One region of the Terribacillus jepli genome, then DNA from elsewhere that is predicted to be linked to it. Evidence: riboswitches for the same ligand, from Rfam matches in the RefSeq annotation. Region 1 holds a riboswitch; the other holds the start of a gene.
What was found. A riboswitch is a leader RNA that binds a small molecule or an ion and turns the genes downstream of it on or off. The one in region 1 is predicted to bind S-adenosylmethionine.
Positions count from the first base shown of each region.

Region 2: another riboswitch for S-adenosylmethionine. It lies ahead of AB1K91_RS08345 (LLM class flavin-dependent oxidoreductase); the one in region 1 lies ahead of sfnG (dimethylsulfone monooxygenase SfnG).

Region 1 is NZ_JBFEGH010000003.1:13,959-17,095, forward strand. It holds gene AB1K91_RS04225 (GNAT family N-acetyltransferase) at 1-82, shown strand, start outside; gene sfnG (dimethylsulfone monooxygenase SfnG) at 167-1,252, opposite strand; SAM riboswitch class I at 1,354-1,459, opposite strand; gene dhaK (dihydroxyacetone kinase subunit DhaK) at 1,586-3,137, shown strand, end outside.
Region 2 is NZ_JBFEGH010000006.1:18,879-22,015, reverse strand. It holds gene AB1K91_RS08350 (methionine ABC transporter ATP-binding protein) at 1-471, opposite strand, end outside; gene AB1K91_RS08345 (LLM class flavin-dependent oxidoreductase) at 468-1,871, opposite strand; SAM riboswitch class I at 1,963-2,065, opposite strand; SAM riboswitch class I at 2,193-2,298, shown strand; gene AB1K91_RS08340 (acyl-CoA dehydrogenase family protein) at 2,372-3,137, shown strand, end outside.

The sequences.
Region 1 (3,137 bases):
ATTGGAAAAAGTGTGTGTGATATCAAAGGCAGGGAATTACTTTGACATGCTTGGATTATTTGGTTCCCAAAGGGTATTGTAAGGAAGGGAGATTGGATTCCGTTCAAGCAGGTAAGGTTAAAGAAAATGAAAGTGATTGCTCCTGTAAATAAGTAGACAGCCCACATTACGTGGGCTGTTTCACATTTGTCAAAGCTGCTTCCTTCGCACGAACGAGCGGAATGACTTCACGACCGAAGCGCTCCAAATCTTCTTCATAATGAAAGTGACCGGTCAGGACAAGGTCGACACCGATTTCTTTCAGGCGAATGATTTGATCGGCAACTTGTTCGGCTGTACCGATCAGGCCGGTTTTGAAGCCGTCATTATATTGGACAAGGTCCTCATAAGAGGAGTCTGCCCACATGCCTTGTTTGCTGCGGGTAGCTTGGCCTGCATCCTTGACCGATTCCCGGAAACCTTCGACGGCTTCGTTATCGGCATGAGTGACAATATCTCGTAGGAGGGATACAGCTTCTTCTTCTGTATCCCGGACAATGGCAAATCCGTTTACGGCAAATTTCACTTCTCGGCCTTCTTTGGCTGCCCGTGCCTTTACATCTTCAATTTGCTCCTGGAAGCCCTCCAGCGTATTGCCGTTCATAAAGTAATAATCCGACACGCGGGCTGCCATATCCCTGGCCACTTCTGAATTGCCGCCCTGGAATATCGGAATCTGGTTCTTTGGCTTTGGCTTTAATGGGGCATCCGTCAATCGATAAAAATCTCCCCGATAAGTAGCTTGTTCTTCTTCCCACAGTGCCCGAAGCACGCGGATGAATTCCTCGGAACGACGGTAGCGTTCGTCATGATCGAGCCAATGCTCGCCGTAGCTGATGAATTCTTGTTTGAACCAGCCACTGACGACATTGACAGCTGCGCGGCTACCGCTGATATGATCCAAAGTGGCAAGCATCTTCGCGTAGACGCCAGGATGCCAAAGCCCAGGGTGGACAGCAGAAATAAGGTTCAGTTTTTCAGTGACACTGGCAAGAGCAGAAGCGAGCGTTATCGCCTCCAGCTGTTTATCCGCCCCGTAGCTTGCGATGAAGCGCGTTTGCAGCAGGGCGTATTCAAAGCCATTCTGTTCGGCGATTTGCGCGTAGCGTTTGTTCGCTTCAAAGCTCCAATCCGTCTTTTGCGGCAATTTGGAAATGACCAGTCCGCCGCTCACATTCGGTACCCAATAAGCAAATTTCACATTCTCTGTCATGTTTATCCTCCAATAGAGTTTGCTTATCAAGACGTATACGAAACCAGCCCTTCTCCATAAAAGAGAAGGGCTGCGGATATGTAACTGCCATCCGTACACGCTTCTCATCTTCAGGATGTATTCATCCTTCTGAAATTGGCACCGTGCTGTTTACAGTCGGTTGCCGAGGCTTCACTGGGTCAGTCCCTCCGCCTCTCTTGATAAGAAAACTATTTTTTTGTGATTTTATCCAAAATTTTCTGACTTGTCAACCTAGTTTGTGCAATTGTGAATTCGTTCTGTTAAGCTGAAGGAAGATAGATACTTTTGCTTGTAATAAGAGGAGGATGACCGATGAAGAAGATCATCAATCGGCCGGAGGATGTCGTCTTGGAAATGTGCCATGGATTGGTATTGGCGCACCCGGAACTCGAGTTATTGAAAAAGTACAAAGTGATTAAAAGGAAACGACCGCAAACGGATAAGGTGACGCTGATCAGCGGTGGCGGCAGCGGGCATGAACCTTCCCATGCAGGTTTTGTCGGAGAAGGTATGCTGGATGCCGCGGTATGCGGGGATATGTTTGCTTCGCCTTCCCAAATTCAGGTCTATCAAGCAATCAAGGAAACAGCGGGTGAGAAGGGTACATTGCTGATCATTAAAAATTACAGCGGGGATATCATGAATTTCAAGAATGCTGCCCACTTGGCCGAGGAAGATGGGCTGGAAGTGGATTATGTAAAAGTGGATGATGATATCGCTGTCGAGGATAGTCTGTATACAGTCGGCAGGCGTGGTGTTGCCGGTGTCGTCCTTGTGCATAAGGTTGCCGGTGCTGCCGCTGCCGAGGGACGCGACTTGCAGCAAGTGAAAGCAGTTGCCGAAAAAGCTGTTTCCCGCACACGCAGCATCGGTGTTGCCTTGACTTCCTGTACCTTGCCTGGAGGTGAACCGACTTTAGAACTGGCAGAGGATGAGATGGAGTATGGTGTGGGTATTCATGGTGAGCCAGGGATAAGACGCGAAAAGGTTCTGTCAGCAGATGAGCTGGCAAAACGCATGGTCGATGACTTGCTGAAAGAAGGGCAGCCTGAAGAAGACGCGGTATTGCTGATCAATGGATTCGGCGGGACGCCATTGCAGGAGCTGTACTTGTTCAACCAGTCAGTCAATCGGGAGCTGGCAGAGCGCAATATAAAATTAAACCGGATATTCGTCGGCAATTATATGACTAGTATCGATATGGCGGGTGTTTCGGTAACCATCATGTCACTTGATGAGGAGCTTCGCACATTGCTTTCCAGCCATTCAGATACACCTGCTTTCAAGATCGATGGGCCGGTGGAGCAGCCAGCGTTTGATGAGGTGGAAGAATCAGCTGAAGAGACGGATGTATCTTTCCAAGTGGAAACAGACAGCACGTATGCACAAGTAAAAGGAGCTTCTATCACACTGGAAAATGTCATTTACTTAGTAGATAAAATGAGTGAAATCATCATTGAGAATGAAGCGGCTTTCAACAAGCTGGATACGCACGCAGGGGATGGTGACTTCGGTAATAGTGTAGCAAAAGGCTTCCGTCAGTTGAAAAGGGAATGGAAGCAGATTCTCGATCAAGACAGCCTGACAATTGCGAAATTCCTCGACGGTGCTTCCATGGTGATCATGGAGCATTGCGGAGGTGCATCAGGTCCGATATGGGGCGGGGCTTTCCGAGCTGCAGGTAAAGCGGCAGAAGGCAAGCAGGAGCTTTCCGTTTCGGAATTCGCTGACACGCTGCAACGTGTTGTAGCAGCTATCCAGGATATCGGGGAACGTTCCTTCGGCCGCGGGGCGGAAGTTGGCGATAAGACATTGATCGACGCCCTTGCGCCATGTGCAGACAGCTGGCAGCAGAGTGCGACTT
Region 2 (3,137 bases), on a different contig from region 1:
ATTCGCAAGCGCACGAGCAATACTGACCCGCTGCTTCTGACCGCCGCTAAGCTGCGCTGGATACTGATCCTTTCGATCCTCCAGCCCCACCAGGGCAAGCAGCTCTTCTACTCGCTGCTTGATCTGCTTTTTGTCTGCTCCTGCAGCTCGTAATGCAAATGCCACATTTTCAAATACCGTCTTTGATGAGACGAGATGAAAACCTTGAAAAATCATCCCGATCGACTGTCTGGCTTTCCGCAGATCCTTTGGTGACAACTCGTGCAAATCAACTCCGTCGACAAAGACTTTTCCAGACGTTGGCTTTTCCAATAAATTAATGCACCGCAGCAGTGTACTCTTGCCAGCACCGCTGTACCCAACAATTCCAAATACTTCACCAGCTTCGACGGTTAGTGTCACATCGTCAACACCAATGATTTGCTTGCCCTTGCTGCTGTACTTCTTTGTAATGTTCTCCAGTTTTATCACCTTTCATCTCCCTCTCCTATCGGTATTTTCAGTGCTCTGTAGTTACTTGCAGGATGTCCAGACGGCAGTCTGCTTGATTCATAGTCAAACAATTTCTCTCTCAATGTTCCTGGTTTATAGGATTGTTTATATAGTCCGCGTTCTTGAAGAATCGGAATAACCAGATCAATAAAGGACTCCAGATCCCCTGGTGTAACAAGATGATTCAAATTAAACCCGTCCACTCCTGACTCTTCGAATTGAAGCTGAATTGCATCTGCCACCTCTACCGGATTCCCTACTATCAAACTCTCATCAGGTGTATCAAATCGCTTTAATGCTTCTCCTACTGTCAGTTGCCTGGATGCATCTTTCGTCAACGAGGCTGCCTTATAGTGACCTCCTTCTGTTGATTTGCCGTATGTAAACGGCTCGTCAGGATCTAGTTCTTCGTATTCAGCAATATCATAGCCGCTTGCACCAAATTGCGCCTTGGCTGCATCAGAGCTCCAATGACTCGTGTATTCCTGGTACTTGTGCTGCGCTTCTTCTGTTGTTTTCGCTACAATAACGCTTAGGAAGGAGAAGATTTTCAGATGATCTGGATTCCGTCCATGCTTAGCAGCCCTCTCCCTTATATCATCTGCATAATAACGGATGCGATCTGGGGTAGGACCTCCCACGAATACACATTCCGCATGCTTGGAAGCAAATTCCCGTCCGCGCTCAGATGTACCTGCTTGATAGATTACCGGAGTCCGTTGCGGAGAAGGCTCACTCAAATGCGGTCCCTCGACTTGGAAATAATGACCCTCATGATGTATTTCATGTACCTTTTCAGGGTCTATTAATACTTGGTTTTCCTGATCTTCCACAACTGCATCTTCCTCCCAGCTCCTTTCCCATAGCTTATAAGAAACGTCTAAGAATTCATCGGCAATCCCATACCGCTCATCGTGCTTGATCATGTCGGTCAAACCAAAATTGCGGGCAGCGTTTGGAAGATACGAGGTCACGACATTCCAAGCAACTCTCCCCTTTGTCAGATGATCCAATGTGGAAAAACGCCGAGCATTCCCAAATGGCGGTTCATATGTAGTGCTTACCGTGACCGCGAAACCTAAATTCTCTGTGACACTGGCCATCGCTGAAACCAATAAAGCAGGGTCGTTCAACGGAACCTGCAGGCCGTCCCGTATAGAAGGAGCTTTACTATTACGATAGACATCGTATACACCCAGAACATCTGCAAAGAAAATCGCATCGAACTTGCCGCGCTCCAATAGCTTCGCCAGATCAATCCAATAATCCAAATCCTTATATTGCCGATGCCGCTTACTCTCTGGGTGCTTCCATAACCCATGCGAATTGTGCATCGCACTATTCATATCAAATGCATTCAGAATGATTTGTTTTCCCACTTTTTATCCCTCCATTTTTACAAATAAAAGACCCCTTCTCGGATAAGAAGAGGTCTGGCTGAGCCGACGCAGGCGTACAACGTCCACTCTCTTCTCATCTTTCAAGCTAGTAGCTTGCTGGAATTGGCACAGTACTGCAGCAGTCTGTTGCCGAGGCTTCAAAGGGCCAGTCCCTCCACCTCTCTGGATAAGAAATGCTTATTGAATTAAAGCTCAATATACAGGACAGTCCTCTACCTGTCAATCGAGTTTTTGAAACTAATTTGATAATTGACAACATTCTGTTTAATGATTTATATTTATGCCGACAACCTAATGAATCACTTATCTAGAGTCAGGGTAGGAACTGGTCCTGCGACCCTGCAGCAACCGCTTTAACAAAGCAAGGTGCTAATTCCAGCAGACAGATATGTCTGAGAGATGAGAGAGAATATGTACATAAACGTATCCTCTTTCTCTTAGAAAGAGGTTTTTTATTTTATTGGATGAGGAGAATGAAGATGCGAGAGACTGCCGAAAAAACTGAATTGTTCGATCAAGTGAAACAGCAAGCAATAAAATTAGCTGCAATGTTTAAAGAACGTGCCGCCCATACTGATTCAACCGGTGAATTTCCGTACGAAAACTTCCAAGCTTTAAAAGAAAGCAACTTTTTGTCATTGACTGTCCCTCCAGAATATGGCGGCAAAGGATTGAATCTCTCAGAGTACTTACAGATCCAAGAAATACTTGCCCAAGGAGATGCTGCAACAGCCCTGTCATTCGGCTGGCAGCTTGGTGTCATTTTGGAAAATGCCGAAAACCGGAAGTGGGATGAACATAGCTTTCAAGATCTAAGCTATAAAATCGTGCACGATAAGATTCTGCTGAATTTAGCACAGACGGAAAACGCTACCGGCAGCCCTTCAAGAGGAGCGGCTCCTACCACTATCGCAAGTTCGGAAGGAACAAAATGGAAAATCAATGGACGCAAATCCTTTGCTTCGATAGCTGCAGCATTGGACTATAGCATTGTCACGGCGACGATTCACCCTTCCGGCAACAAAGGCTTCTTTTTGATTGATCATTCCTTGGAAGGTGTCGCTGTGGAGGAAACTTGGGACAGTATCGCGATGAGAGGCACAAGGAGTGACGACATCATATTGGATGATGTACTCGTGGATCAAGAGGCGCTGCTTGTGGAAGAAAACAAAGGTACAGTAACTCCAAGAGGCTGGTACTTGCAAATCGCAGCTGTTTATCTCGGTATTGCTGCAGCTGCAAGAG